DNA from 2 places in the Shewanella sp. KJ2020 genome. Region 2 is predicted to be linked to the other one. Evidence: predicted binding sites of a transcription regulator. Region 2 holds the regulator's gene; the other holds the start of a gene.
What was found. The regulator LexA, encoded in region 2, represses DNA repair genes until DNA is damaged. The targets are predictions, from matches to a motif close to TACTGTATNNNNATACAGTA.

Region 1 (8,054 bases), on a different contig from region 2:
CGACCAACTCAAGCGCCTTAAGTCTAAGCGTAAGATGAGTTTCTGGTACGGTGCGCGTTCTAAGCGTGAAATGTTCTACGTGGAAGACTTCGACGGCTTAGCGGCTGAGAATGAGAACTTCGTATGGCATGTGGCGCTGTCCGATCCTCAACCAGAGGACAACTGGGACGGTTACACAGGTTTTATTCATAACGTATTGTATGAAAACTACCTGAAAAACCACGATGCTCCAGAAGATTGCGAGTTCTACATGTGTGGACCTCCAATGATGAACGCTGCCGTAATTGGTATGTTGAAAAATCTTGGTGTCGAAGATGAAAACATCCTACTGGATGACTTCGGCGGCTAATGTTCATTAGCCTGAGATGAAAAAAGTTGCAGATGTTGAGGACCATCTCTCATCTGCAACTTTTGCATTTAAGGGCACAATAAAGAGTTGTTGGTCATTATGTCTAAGACCTTAGCGTTAAAAACCGCAATGTTAAAAACCTCAATGTTAAAGCATTCAGTGAACTGGCTAGTCCTCCTTGGGCTGGCCTTTTTTATTTCGGGCTGTACAAAACCGGATGAAGTGATTTCCTTAGCCGGTAGCACTATGGGCACGACTTACCATATCAAAGTCGTTTCAAATAAACAGATGCCGACGGCGCAGTTACTACAGGCAGAAATTGATTTAGCCCTTGAGCTGGTCAATGATCAAATGTCGACGTATCGCCCTCATTCAGAATTATCCCGTTTTAACCAACTGCCATTAGAGCAGAGTGTTGAAGTCTCAGCCGATACCATAAAAGTGGTGCAGGAAGGCATACGTCTCTATGACGTTACCGATAAAGCGTTGGATATCACCCTTGGGCCATTAGTGAATCTATGGGGATTTGGGCCTGATAAGCGTCCAACTCAAGTGCCGTCACAGGCCGATATTGATGCGGCTAAAGCGAAAACCGGTATCCACGAACTTTCTATCGAAGGCAATCGTTTAAGTAAGCATAACGCCCATTTGTATGTGGATTTATCATCAATTGCCAAGGGCTTTGGTGTCGATAAGGTGGCCTCTATTTTAGATAAGTACCAGGCAACGGGTTACTTAGTGGAAATTGGCGGCGAGCTAAGCATTAAAGGTACTAAGGGCGATGGCAGTTCCTGGCGCGTGGCGATAGAAAAACCGACCGATGATGGTATGGCGGTGCAACAGGTGATTGAGCCGGGCACTATGGCTATGGCCACGTCAGGGGATTATCGCAATTATTATGAAGAAGACGGCCAACGTTTTACCCATATAATCGATCCGCGTACTGGTTTACCTGTAAACCATAAGCTAGCCTCTGTGACCGTGCTGCATAAAGAGTGCATGACGGCCGACGGTTTTGCGACGGCGATGATGGTTTTAGGCACAGAAGCATCATTGGAGCTTGCCAAGAAGGAACACTTGGCGATAATGCTAATAGAAAAGCAAGGTGAAGGATTTAAAGTCTATTACAGTGACGCCTTCAAGCCTTTCCTTAAGTAGTTGGAGTAAACATGAGCACTTTTATCGCGGCATTTGTGATTTTGTTATTGTTCTTTTTGCTGATGTCGATAGGTTATCTCATTAAGCGCAAAGCCGTTGAAGGAAGCTGTGGCGGTTTGGGTGTACTAGGGATTGAAAAAGCCTGCGATTGTGATGATCCCTGCGACAAGCGTAAGCGTCGTATGGCCGCAGAAGAAGCGCGCCGTGAGAAGCTAACCAAAGACAGAATTATTTAAATCAGCTTAATCGACAATAGCCTCCTACCTAGGAGGCTATTTTTTGCCTGAAACTTACCAGCCTAGACGATTCACTTAAATTTATCCTTGGGATATGAGGTAGATAGCGCGCTAATCTAAGTGAAAATGAGAATGCTTTTTATGTTTAAGTTTGTGAAAAATAAAGAAAATTTGAGTTAGTCGATAAATTGTACTAGGCTAGAAGCTTGATTTAGATCAATCTTTTTCCCTTTAACAAGGATCGTAACTTATGAAAGGTCATCCAAAAGTGGTTGGGCAACTGAATCGGGTGCTTACCTGTGAGTTGACGGCCATCAATCAATATTTTCTCCATGCTCGGATGTTTAAACATTGGGGCCTAGAAAAGCTCAATCACGTCGAATACAAAAAATCCATTCAAGATATGAAACACGCCGATAAGCTTATCGAGCGGGTGCTGTTTTTGGAAGGACTGCCGAATCTGCAACAACTTGAAAAGTTACGCATTGGTGAACATAGCCAAGAAATGCTCGACTGCGATCTGGCCATGGTGCAAGAGCAGCTAACACTGCTGCGCGATGCGATCAGCCTGTGTGAAGCCGAGCAGGATTATGTCAGCCGCGATCTGCTAGAAGATATTCTTGAAGATGAAGAAGAGCACTTAGATTGGCTCGAGTCACAGCAGGAGCTCATCACATTAACGGGCATTCAAAATTATCTGCAATCACAAATGAGTGAGTCATAGGAGCGAAATATGAAAGGCGATAAAGACGTTATCGATGCATTAAATCGGCTCCTAACGGGAGAACTCTCGGCGATGGATCAGTATTTTGTCCATGCCCATATGTACGAAGATTGGGGACTAAACGAACTCTATGAGCGGATCGCCCATGAGTCGGATGATGAAAAAGGTCATGCGGCAAAACTGGTACAACGTATTTTATTCCTCGAAGGCGTGCCTAATGTGGCGGCCCGTGAGGCATTAAATATCGGCTCAAATGTGGAACAGATGCTGCGTAACGATCTCGCCTACGAATACAAGGTTGCCGATGATTTGCGTAAAGTCATCGCCCTGTGTGAGCAGAAGCAAGATTACCAGACCCGTGAAATTCTCGAAGTATTACTCGACGATACTGAGTCTGACCATATGTATTGGCTTGAAAAACAACTCGGACTGATTGACCGAATTGGTTTACAAAATTATCTGCAAACGAAAATGTAGTTAAAGTCGTACCTCAAATTAAGGCCAGTTAAGTCATTTAACTGGCCTTATGTTATCAAGCCCACTTAAGAGATAAAGCTTGCCTTGAGCAGGTTTGGCCGAGTACGGCTCCCGCTTAATTAGAGTATATAGCCTAATTGACTGCCAAATAGGTATTTCACCAACTCATCCTCTGTGATCTATGTCAAATTTAGCAAATAGTGTTAAATGACTATTCTTGTGTCTTTACAAATACTTGTTTACGTATTTTCTGAGCATTTCATCTGTTGTTAGTCGGTAAAAATTGTTACCGTGTGAAACTGTTTTTGTACGCCTTTTGTCAGTTATAGCTCAGCCAGACGGGAAGATTAATGGAATATATAAAACGCTCTCTCAGTTTACAGTTGGTGGTGACTATCGTTGGTGCACTTGCTGTACTCCTCACTTTAGTTGCTGCTTTGCTTGTTAATAAAGAAAGTAACAATACCCGTAAGCAAGTGGATGCGGATATTTCGGCGCTGGTAGCCTTAAAAGCCAACGAGATCAGTGGTTACTTTATTGCCAAGGGGCAAGTGATCCATTCAGTGTTTGCCGAGCCCGGGTTAGTTAGTTAGTTTAGTCAGTACCATGCCCGCGGCAGTAACCTCGCTACGGATGCGCAGTACCAAGATATTATTCGTTATTTTAAATCGTTCTCTGAGCGTGATAGCGATGTGAAATCGGTGTTCTTTGGCTCGGCCAATACCTTTGAATATTTTGATTTAAATGGCCGTTTCGATGGCGATGCTAACTATTACACCAATAAACGCCCTTGGTGGCAGGAGGCGATTGACCAGCGCGGCTTGTTTGTTGGTGATCCCGCAGTCGATGCCAACGATGGTTCTATTTCTGCTACGGTTAAAACCCCTGTCTATGGGGCCAATGGTGAGCTTATCGGTATTGGTGGTATGGATATCTTGATCGACACCATAGGCAAAAACCTTTTGGCACCCATCAAATACCGTAATTTCGGTCAAGCTTTCTTGATGACGGATGAAGGTAAGTTGGTGTATTTTCCTGGTTTCTCCGAGCGTTTTCCTCCGGGGTCCTTAGCCAATCAAATTGATAGTCAATTTAAGGACACAACTGGTTTTACCGCCCTAAGACAGCAGATGCAGCGTGAGCCCGAGGGGTTTGCTGAAGTCACCTTCAATGGCATTTCCCAGCGGGTAGTATTTGTGTCCGTCGGTGGCGATTATCCAAAACAAAAATGGCACTTAGCCTTTATGTTGCCCCACGAAGTGATTGAAGCACCCGTTACGGCGGCATTTTGGAATGCCTGTTTTGTTGCCATCGGCATTATGATTTTAGTGGGGATGACGGTTTGGTTGATGTTACTGCCCTTTAGGCGTCAGCTGTCTAAGCTGCTCGATGCGATGGAAGACATTGCCGAAGGAGATAGCGATTTATCCCAACGTATTCTTATGCAGCGGGAAGATGAGTTAGGTAAGCTGGGTGATGCTTTTAATCGCTTCGCTGAGAAAGTGCAGCACATGCTGTTGGATACCCGAAGTTTAACCCAAGAGGTGGGGACGGGTGTTGTCGATGCGCGGCAGATCTGTGACTTAGCCGTATCTTCGGTCTCATCGCAGAAGCAACAAATAGATTCGGTTGCCACTGCCGCAACTCAAATGGCGCAAACCAGCCAAGAAATGGCGGTAAGTGCCCAGCGGGCGAATGATTTTGCCGAAAAGGCGCAAACTCAGGCCAGCGATGGTACGCAAATCGTTTCCCGCGCGACCGAAGGCATGAAGGCCCTATCCCAGCAGGTGATTGAAGCGGCGAAAGTGATTAAACACCTACGCAGCAGCTCAGAGCAAATCGGTGAGGTCCTGAGTGTTATCCGTAATATTGCCGAGCAAACCAATCTACTCGCATTGAATGCGGCGATTGAAGCGGCGCGGGCGGGGGAGCAGGGCCGTGGCTTTGCCGTAGTGGCCGATGAAGTGCGTACTTTGGCGTCCCGTACCCAAGATTCTACCGCCAATATTCAAGGGATTATCCAAACGCTGCAACAGAGCGCCCTGCAAGCGGAGCAAGTGATGGAGTCGGGCGTCGAGCAGGCGAAAGCGGGTCAAGTGTTAACGACTCAGGTTGAAGCGGCGTTGAATGACATTGCCACGGCGATCATGTCTATCCAGCAGCAGACGGTAGAAATTACCGTTGCTATCGGTCAGCAAGCTGTGGTGGCCGAGGAAGTGGCGCAAAATGTCGAGAATGTGCGCGGGCTGTCGGATCAGTCTCTGTTATCGAGCCAGGATTTGTCCCTAAGCCTGCAGGGTTTTGAACATATGACCCGTGAACTCAGCCGCAATATCGGCCAATTCAAGATCTAAACCTGAGTGAGGTAGCGTGTTCACCAATATGCTGACGGCTTGCTAACATCGCCCATGCATTAACGTATTATTCCCCCATAAAAGGAGCCTAGGCTCCTTTTATTTTTCGCCTTATTCCATGTAAATCGGTTAGTGGGTACTTGATTACTGTTTTTATATACAGTATTTTGGCGTTGGAGGAATTCAACGTGCGAAAAATTATTCACATCGATATGGACTGCTATTTTGCCGCAGTGGAAATGCGCGACTTTCCCGAGTACCGTGGCAAGCCGTTAGCCGTGGGTGGCAGCAGCGATCGCCGTGGAGTGATCAGCACTTGCAGCTACGAGGCGCGTAAATTCGGTGTACGTTCGGCGATGGCGACCGCCTATGCCTTGAAGTTGTGTCCCGATCTTATTTTGGTGCCAGGGCGGATGCAGGTTTACAAAGAAGTGTCCCTGCAAATTCGTGAAATTTTCTCCCGCTATACCCCATTGATTGAACCGCTTTCCTTAGATGAAGCCTATTTAGATGTGAGTGAGTGCCAACAATATAAGGGCTCTGCGACTTTGATTGCTAAGGCCATTCGCCGCGATATTTTAGCCGAAACAGGGTTAACCGCTTCGGCGGGCATAGCCCCAGTGAAGTTTTTAGCTAAGGTCGCCTCGGATCTGAATAAACCAAACGGCCAATATGTGATTACCCCAGAGACGCTTCCCGAGTTTGTTAAAACACTATCGCTACGTAAAATTCCCGGTGTCGGCAAAGTCACCGCCGAAAAGCTCTCCTTGCTCGGGCTCAATACCTGCGGCGATGTGCAAGCCTATTCTAAACCCGAGTTATTGGCGCGATTCGGTAAGTTTGGTGCTGTCTTGATTGAACGTGCCCAAGGAATCGATGAACGGGGTATTTCTATCGGTCAAGAGCGTAAATCCGTCGGGGTTGAAACCACGCTGGCGAAGGATATTTATACCCTAGAGCAGTGCCAACAGGTGATGCCGGGATTGATCCAAGAATTAGCCCTACGTTTAAGCCGCAGCGCTAAGGGCAGACAGATCCATAAGCAGGTGATCAAACTTAAATTTAATGATTTTAAACAGACCACAATCGAGCATCGCAGTGATGAGGTTTCCGTGGTGATGTTTTATGAATTACTCAGTCAAGCCATGGTAAGGCAAGAAGGGCGGGGAATTCGGCTATTAGGGGTTTCCGTCGGACTCGCCGAGAGCAAAGACACTCTTAAGCCGTTAATGGCACGCGAAAATAAGCAACTGGATTTTGTGTTTTAGTGCCAATCGAACCTGACGTAGTTGACGCGATAACAAGCCTTACGCATTACGTAAATAGAAGAAATAAAAAAGCCGCATTGGTATATCCTCTGCGGCCTTTTAATCTAAGTCGGCTTAGCGACTATTCACCTTTAGCGGGAATGCGTTCTAGCACGGCTAATAGTAGATCCCAGTATTGGCCAACAGTGGTGATATTGACCATTTCATCTGGACCGTGGGGATAGCGGATGGTGGGGCCAATCGAGACCATATCCATCTCTGGATAGGGTTTCTTGAATAGACCACATTCGAGACCCGCATGGATCACCATGATCACTGGCTCTTTGTGGTAAATGTCTTGATAGGTTTCACGCACTATCGCCATCACGGGCGAGCTGTTATCGGGTTTCCAGCCCGGATAAGCGCCGCTTAAATCAATTTCGGCTCCGGCTAAGTTAGTTAACGCAGTTAACATGCCTTCGACTTGACTGCGACCAGAATCAATTAGCGAACGGATAAGGCATAGGATAGTGACTTGCTCATCGTCTGTGCTGATAACGCCTACGTTGAGTGAGGTTTCAGTGACCCCTTCGACTTCATCGCTCATGCGAATAACGCCATTTGGGCACACATGCAGCAAATCGATCAGGGTATTTTGGCTGTTCTCACTCATCACCCGTTTTGGCGTTGGGATTTCACTCAACACTAAACGCATATCGGGATCGACAATAGCAAGTTCTGTGCGTACTAAGGCTTCGAAGGCGCTGACTTTTTCATTAAGCGCATCGACATTTTCGGCGGGCAACATAAAGCTGATATTGGCTTCCCGTGGGATCGCATTACGCAGTGAACCGCCAGTAAATTGGGTCAGCTCTAACGCTAACTCATCGGCATTTTCAAACAGGAAACGCGCCAATAGTTTATTGGCATTGCCGCGACCTAAGTGAATATTTACCCCAGAGTGACCGCCCTTTAAGCCAGATAAATGCAGACTAAAGGCCGAGTAACTTTGCTCAGAGGCTTGCCACACCATAGGCAGGGTGATTTGGGCATCGACGCCACCGGCGCAGCCCATGTAAATTTCACCTTCTTGCTCTGAGTCGGTATTGATGAGGATCTCTGCATCTAACATGCCCGCCTGTAAACCGAAGGCGCCTGTCATGCCCGCTTCTTCATCTATGGTCAGCAGCACTTCTAATGGGCCGTGCTTGATATCATCTGAGCCTAAAATGGCCAGCGCCGATGCCATGCCGATACCGTTATCAGAACCTAAGGTTGTACCTTTGGCTTTAACCCAATCGCCATCTACATAGGCTTCGATAGGATCTTTCGTAAAATCATGGACTTTATCGGCATTCTTCTGTGGCACCATATCGATGTGAGCTTGGATCACCACAGTTTTACGATCTTCCATTCCCGGCGTAGCAGGTTTACGGATGATTAAGTTGCCAACGGCATCTTCGACTACGGCGAGTTGCTTATCTTTGGCCCATGCTTGGATGTGCTGGC
Region 2 (8,054 bases):
CATCGCTATCATGCCGGTTTTGGGTGCCAACAAACGCCCCGTACGCGAACGGCCACCTTCGGAGAAATATTCCACCGAATATCCCTTAGCAAACAGTTGGTCTAAATACTCACGGAATACTGCGGTATACAGCTTATTGCCATTAAAACTGCGGCGAATGAAGAAGGCACCACCACGGCGGAACATTGGCCCAGCGGGCCAAAAGTTGAGGTTAATGCCAGCGGCAATGTGCGGCGGAACCATGCCTTGGTAGTACAGAATATAGGATAACAGCAGGTAATCCATATGGCTGCGATGACAGGGCACATAGACTATTTCGTGGCCATCGTGGTGCAACTGCCGAACTTGCTCGGCACCTTTTATGTTGATCCCGCTATAGAGTTTGTTCCATAACCAAGTCAAGAAACGCTCTGCAATACGGACTAAACTGTCCGAATAATTTGCCGCAATTTCATCTAAATATTCAATCGCAGTCTCACGGGCTTGGGTTTCAGAAATCTTCTTGCTAGACGCTTCTTCCTGAATGGCCTTACGCAGGGATTCGGATTTAAGCAGCGAATGGAATAGCGCCTGACGATTTGGCAACACAGGCCCCGTCATCACCTTACGCTGACGGCGGAAATGCACCCGCGCAACCCGTGCTAACTTATGGGCGATCCCCATATCTGTGCCATGTTCGTCGGCCATATAACGCAGTGACACAGCATTGGAAAACTGCACAAAATTATGCCGACCTAAAAATAAAATCATTAAACACTTGCGCAGCCAGGTCGGATTTTCACGCTCCAATACCGCCGCCTTCATAGTGTCGTCTTCTTTACCCGGCGTGCGGCCCCAATACAGGCTGACAGGCACCAACTGGATATCCAGTTCAGGTCTTTCCTTATGCACGGCCAATAAACGCATAAAACATTCAAGGAAAGGCGCATTACTGGCACGCTCACCAAATAACGGCTTGCGTCCTTCGAGGCAAACGACGCGGGGAGCCACGACGCCATTGGCCACTAAAGGTTCGTAGGGACTGGGTAACCCTAGCTTGGCAGTGATTTCGCTCAATGCAGCGATATCACTAATGGATTCTGTTTTCATCACATAAGCAAGGGGTCTGGAAGCATCCAGATTCAGATCGGCAAAGGGATCCTGAGGCACCACAATAGTGTGCACTAAGTGTTTTTGGATCCAACGTAATGATTTCAACCAAAGAGAGTCTTGTTTAGGCATTTTTCTTATGCAATTAAATACGTTCACTAGCCCAATAGAATACCAGACTCTGGGGAACATTCGCTAATACTCTCCGATATCGTTAAAAAGTGGTTAATACTTGCACTACCAACAATACTGTATATACTAACAGTAACTGTATAGAAAAACAGGAACCACCATGAGACCCTTGACGCCACGCCAAGCTGAAATTTTAGAGCTAATTAAACGAAATATTGCCGATACAGGCATGCCACCTACTCGGGCGGAAATTGCTGCACGTCTAGGTTTTAAGAGCGCCAATGCGGCGGAAGAACATCTTAAAGCGTTAGCGAAAAAAGGCTGTATCGAGATCATGCCCGGTACGTCTCGTGGTATCCGTCTCCCAGCAGAGGAAGAAGAAGTCACTGAATCTGGCCTACCGCTTATCGGTCAAGTCGCTGCAGGTGAACCTATACTCGCCCAAGAACATGTTGAGCAGTATTACCAAGTTGATCCCAGCATGTTTCATCCACCCGCCGACTTTTTACTGCGCGTAAAAGGCGACAGCATGAAGAATATAGGTATTCTCGAAGGGGATTTGCTGGCCGTTCATAAAGTACAACAGGCAAGAAATGGCCAAGTGGTTGTCGCCAGAGTCGACGACGATGTCACGGTTAAACGCTTCGAAAAAAAAGGCAACTTAGTCTATCTACACGCCGAAAATGAAGATTATTCGCCGATTAAAGTCGATTTAAGTTTTCAAAGTTTAACAATTGAAGGACTCGCCGTCGGTGTGATCCGTAATGGAGATTGGCTATGAACAAACTACTCGGCAATGCCCCGCGCCATCCAGGTTTATGGTTAGATGAAGTACGAGATACAGATACCGACTGGCAACATACTCCGATTAGCTGTATGCCAACCCAAACCCAAGGACAGCACGAACTCGTGCAATTAAGTGCTCAACTCGCACAGCTCAGCCAGCAGGGGCGATGGGTTGTACTTATTAATCCTCCAAGCATCGGCTATAAGCAACTCCTTGCTAACGCTGGAGTACGTATGGATCGCATCCTGTTAGTCCATGCCAAAGATGAGGTTGAAACACTCTGGGCAATGGAAAAAGCCCTGACAAGTGGTACGTCCAGTGCGGTCATTACTTGGACACAATCACTCGATGCCCGCGATAATCGTCGTCTACAAATTGTCGCTAAAAGTGCCCGCGCTATGGGAATTGTGCTCGAAGAGGTGAACAGTCACTTACGCTGCGATACTAGGCTCGAGCAACAAACACACTTTAGCCAGCAAGCTTTTTTCAACTCTATGCATTAATTTTTTACGCTATATTTTACCGTCAAAGCCGCCTCACCTATGAATGTGAGGCTTTTTTTTGGCAATTTTTCAGACAATTAGAAAAATAAGTGATCTTGATCAATATTTAAACAGCAAGTATGGTTGGTTAAGTCGGTGATGATATATCACCGCCGTGGCACAGAAATCGAACAGCTATCCCGTTTGAAATGCCACTAAAAATAGAGAACAGATTTATTTCAGTCGTATGTGCCAGCGTGGCTTATACCAGCAGTAATAATACTTAATTAAAAGTAACAGCCGCCAACGCACGTTGAAGTCAAAAATGCTTTTTTGGGAACTGAAGAGTTTGCATAGAGTTGAGACTTACTGTGTTGCTCTTCTTTGTAGTTGCTATTCGCAATTGGCAGAGGAGAAGTCTTGTGAAGCAATTGTTGTATTGTTTACTCGTGGTGTTATTCGCACCACCGTTGGCCGCCGCAGATACGCGGCTCAACATGACCCCCGGCGTAACCGAGATCAGTGGCAAGGTTTATCACTTGCACATGACCATCTTGTATATCTGCTGTGCGATCGGCTTAGTGGTTTTTGGGGCCATGGTTTACGCCATGATCAACCACAGAAAGTCCAAAGGCGCAGTCGCATCCCATTTTCACGAAAGCACTAAAGTCGAAATTGCTTGGACTGTTTTGCCATTTATCATTTTGATCTTAATGGCAATTCCAGCAACAAAGACATTAATCGCGATGGAAGATCCCAGCAATGCCGATCTCACCGTAAAAGTCACGGGTTCCCAATGGAAATGGCACTACAGCTATTTCGATCAAGACATTGATTTTTACAGCATACTCGCCACACCCAGAGCACAAATAGAGGGCACCGAAACCAAAGGGGAAAATTACCTTTTGGAGGTCGATAAGTCGCTCGTGCTACCGATAAACCGCAAAATTCGCTTCCTGATGACCTCTGAAGATGTGATCCATTCATGGTGGGTACCCGCTTTTGCGGTGAAGAAAGATGCCAACCCAGGATTTATCAATGAGGCCTGGACGCGCATAGACAAACCCGGCATTTACCGCGGTCAATGCGCCGAGCTTTGCGGTAAAGACCATGGTTTTATGCCCATCGTAGTGCAAGCCCTACCCGAAGCCGAGTTTGATGCTTGGGTGGCGGAACAAAAACAAGCCGCAGGGGCTGCGGCAGAAGCCGCTCAAGCCGCATTATCACAAACCCTCAGTAAAGAAGAGCTTATGACCCAAGGTGAGCAAGTGTACCTAGGCCACTGTGCAGCCTGTCATCAACCCAATGGCGAAGGCTTAAAAGGCGTATTTCCACACCTCAAAGGCAGCCCGATAGCAACGGGATCGCTCAGTGGTCACCTTGAAATCGTGATTAACGGTAAAGCGGGTACCGCCATGCAAGCCTTTGGTAAGCAATTGACGGCACAGGAAATGGCCGCTGTGATTACCTATGAACGTAATGCATGGGGCAATAATACTGGCGATGCTGTGCAGGCCAAAGATGTTAACGAGCATATGAACGGCAGCGCTGGCACACCAGCATCTACTGCAGCGCCAGCCAATACGACCCCAACTCCCGCGCCTGAACCTGAGCCAGTTGCAGTTGTCGATCCCGCCAGCCTCCCCACACTCAGCCATGATGCTCTAATGGCCGAAGGTGAGGCTGTCTACGCCACCACTTGCGCAGCCTGCCATCAATTAACGGGTGCAGGAATACCCCCCGCCTTCCCGTCACTGGTGGGCAGCGCTATCGCCACTGGGCCCATTGCTAATCATATCGACATAGTAATACATGGCAAAACGGGCACGGCGATGCAGGCATTTGGCAAACAATTAAGTCCACAGCAACTCGCGGCCGTCATTACCTATGAACGTAATGCTTGGGGCAATAATACCGGCGATACAGTGCAACCTGCTGATATCGCAAGCCATGGACAGTAGGGGATTATGATGAGCACAATGACTCAAGATCAAACCGCAGCCCATGATGACCATCATCATGGTGCGCCAAAGGGCATCATGCGCTGGGTGCTAACCACCAACCATAAAGACATAGGCACTTTGTATTTATGGTTCAGCTTCATTATGTTTTTAACCGGTGGCGCTATGGCCATGGTGATCCGCGCTGAACTGTTTCAGCCCGGATTACAATTGGTCGAGCCCAATTTTTTCAACCAAATGACCACAGTCCATGGGCTGATCATGGTGTTCGGCGCCGTGATGCCAGCCTTTACTGGGCTCGCAAACTGGCTGATCCCTATGATGATTGGGGCGCCCGATATGGCGCTGCCACGGATGAATAACTGGAGTTTTTGGATCTTACCCTTCGCCTTTACCATTTTACTCAGCTCACTGTTTATGGAAGGCGGCGGGCCTAACTTTGGTTGGACCTTCTACGCGCCACTATCAACCACTTATAGCCCCGATAGCACGGCACTCTTCGTGTTCTCTATTCATATCATGGGGATAAGTTCAATTATGGGCGCAATCAACGTGATTGTGACCATAGTGAACTTACGTGCGCCCGGCATGACATGGATGAAGCTACCGCTGTTTGTGTGGACTTGGCTTATCACAGCATTCCTACTGATCGCTGTGATGCCCGTCCTCGCGGGCGCTGTAACTATGGTGCTGACCGATAAGTTTTTCGGCACTAGCTTTTTCGACGCCGCGGGGGGTGGCGATCCTGTGATGTTCCAGCATATCTTCTGGTTCTTCGGCCACCCCGAAGTTTACATCATGATCTTGCCGTCCTTTGGTATCATCTCAGCCATAGTGCCCGCCTTCAGTCGCAAACCATTATTTGGCTATGCATCAATGGTTTATGCAACTGCGAGTATTGCAATTCTGTCGTTCCTTGTGTGGGCACATCATATGTTCACTACAGGTATGCCAGTGTTTGCCGAGCTGTTTTTCATGTATTGCACTATGTTGATTGCGGTGCCAACTGGGGTGAAAGTATTTAACTGGGTGGCGACTATGTGGCGCGGTTCACTCAGCTTCGAAACCCCTATGTTGTTCGCCGTGGCCTTTATCATACTCTTCACCATTGGCGGTTTTTCAGGGTTAATGCTCGCCATTACGCCCGCCGACTTCCAATACCACGACACCTATTTTGTGGTGGCGCATTTCCATTATGTGCTAGTGACTGGGGCGATTTTCTCCATCATGGCGGCGGCCTATTACTGGTTACCTAAGTGGACGGGGCACATGTACAACGAACGGCTGGGACAGTGGCATTTCTGGTGTTCGGTGATTTCGGTCAACGTACTGTTTTTCCCAATGCATTTCCTTGGGCTGGCGGGTATGCCAAGGCGTATTCCCGACTACTCGATTCAATTTGCCGATATCAATCAAATTGTCTCTATTGGTGGGTTTGCCTTCGGTTTATCGCAATTGATTTTCTTAGTGCTAGTGATCAAATGCATCCGTGGCGGCGAGAAAGCCCCCGCTAAACCTTGGGAAGGCAGTGAGGGTTTAGAGTGGACATTGCCAAGCCCAGCACCCTACCACTCCTTCACGACACCACCCGAGGTGAAATGAAATGACAAACAATCACCAGCCCGACAAATCTAAGTCAAATCGCAAACTCATCAGCCTGTTAGTCATGGGTTGTATCGGTATGTTTGGCTTTGGGTTTGCGCTGGTGCCGCTATACGATGTGCTATGTGAGCAGCTTGGGATCAACGGTAAAACCTCCAGCACCGCCAGCAATTATCAAGCTATTACTGTTGATACTAGCCGGGTTGTTACTGTGGAATTTATCTCCCAAGTGCAAACGGGTATGCCGTGGAAATTTGAGCCGCAAACCAAGCGGCTCGAAGTCCACCCCGGCGAACTTATCCACACGGCTTTTTTGGCACGCAATCTCTCGGACAGAGCCATAATCGGTCAGGCGATACCTTCGGTATCCCCAGGCCAAGGTGCTGCCTACTTTAATAAGACTGAATGTTTTTGCTTTAATCAACAGCACTTAGCGGCTTCGACCAGCGCAGAGTTGCCACTCATTTTCTTTGTGGATCCTCAGTTACCTGAGTCCATCCACACTCTGACCCTCTCTTACACCCTCTACGACATTACCGACAAGCAGTTAGCGTCTGCCCTAGAGCAAGGAGCTGCAAAATGACTACAAAACATGAACCTTACTATGTCCCCGCCCAAAGCGCTTGGCCCATCATTGGTGCTATAGGGCTGTTTTTAATCGCCTTTGGTGCAGGAAGCTTTGTACAACAACTCAAATCGGGTGCCTCAGGTGGCGGCTATATACTGCTCGCAGGCATCGCCGTAATCCTCTTTATGCTAGTGGGTTGGTTTAGAACCGTGATCAACGAATCCATGACAGGACTCTATTCCCATCAAATGGATAGATCCTTTCGCCAAGGCATGAGCTGGTTTATTTTCTCCGAAGTGATGTTTTTCGCGGCATTTTTCGGTGCATTATTCTACGCCCGCATGGTCGCGGTGCCTTGGCTTGGCGGCGCCTCGAATAATGCCATGACCCACGAAGTGCTCTGGCCACAGTTCGAAGCCGTTTGGCCATTGATCACCACACCTGATGGGACAAAAACCGAGGCTATGCCATGGACTGGTCTGCCATTAATCAACACTATTGTGCTGCTAACCTCTTCTGTCACCTTACATTTTGCCCATGTCAGCTTAGAAAAAGGCAAACGTTCCGCCATTACCCTCTGGCTCGGGATCACCATACTCTTAGGGATGGGTTTCCTTGCCTTACAGGCCGAAGAGTATATCCACGCCTATCAGGAAATGGGACTCACCTTAACCTCTGGGATTTATGGCAATACCTTCTTCCTGCTAACGGGTTTTCACGGCATGCACGTGACCCTAGGAACGGTATTCTTATTAGTGTTGTTTTTCAGAGTGTTGAAGGGGCACTTTAGCGCAGATAAGCATTTCGCCTTCCAAGCGGGCAGTTGGTATTGGCACTTTGTGGACGTGGTCTGGCTGTGTTTGTTTATTTTCGTCTACGTACTCTAAGGCTTTAGTAAGGCGTGGGATTGGGGCTGATTAATCCAGTCCCTAATGCCACCAGCAATAGCAGGATAACGAGCACAGAGAAGAGCACCCGGCGACCAAGATAGCGACTCATAGGCATTTTGTTGTCGCCTTTCACCATAATAAACAAGGCTCTACCTAAATTAAAAATGATAAACAGCAACAGCAGAACTAAGGCCAACTTAAAAATAAACAGGGTATTCATGCAATATCCTTATGTCCTGCTGAATAAATTAACGGTTTTTTTGCTGATACTGACTGTGGCTGTATTCGGGATTTTGGTCAAGCTGGGCCTATGGCAATTAGCCCGAGGTGAAGAAAAAACCGTCCTACAAGCGCAAATGGAAGCGAGGCAATCCTTATTGCCACTCAGTTTTGAGCAGCTCCAGCTAAAGGTAAATAAGGAAAGCGTCACAGGTTATCGTCTACAAATACAGGCGACGCCCGCGAGCTCACAAATCTGGCTACTGGATAATCAAATCTATCAGGGTCAAGTGGGCTATTTAGCCTTTCAGCCCCTACAAGTGG

Region 1: a site for LexA is predicted at 5,444-5,463, ahead of dinB (DNA polymerase IV). Genes of this name have one in related genera too.

The regions. Positions count from the first base shown of each region.
Region 1 covers NZ_JAKUKD010000030.1:318,955-327,008, forward strand. The annotation lists gene nqrF (NADH:ubiquinone reductase (Na(+)-transporting) subunit F) at 1-349, shown strand, start outside; gene MJO46_RS16715 (FAD:protein FMN transferase) at 494-1,507, shown strand; gene nqrM ((Na+)-NQR maturation NqrM) at 1,519-1,743, shown strand; gene bfr (bacterioferritin) at 1,994-2,467, shown strand; gene bfr (bacterioferritin) at 2,477-2,944, shown strand; partial or broken gene MJO46_RS16735 (methyl-accepting chemotaxis protein) at 3,295-5,298, shown strand; gene dinB (DNA polymerase IV) at 5,487-6,566, shown strand; gene MJO46_RS16745 (aminoacyl-histidine dipeptidase) at 6,688-8,054, opposite strand, start outside.
Region 2 covers NZ_JAKUKD010000019.1:53,493-61,546, forward strand. The annotation lists gene plsB (glycerol-3-phosphate 1-O-acyltransferase PlsB) at 1-1,221, opposite strand, end outside; gene lexA (transcriptional repressor LexA) at 1,382-2,002, shown strand; gene MJO46_RS12070 (cell division inhibitor SulA) at 1,999-2,511, shown strand; gene coxB (cytochrome c oxidase subunit II) at 2,913-4,451, shown strand; gene ctaD (cytochrome c oxidase subunit I) at 4,461-6,053, shown strand; gene MJO46_RS12085 (cytochrome c oxidase assembly protein) at 6,055-6,636, shown strand; gene MJO46_RS12090 (cytochrome c oxidase subunit 3) at 6,633-7,508, shown strand; gene MJO46_RS12095 (DUF2909 family protein) at 7,513-7,731, opposite strand; gene MJO46_RS12100 (SURF1 family protein) at 7,730-8,054, shown strand, end outside.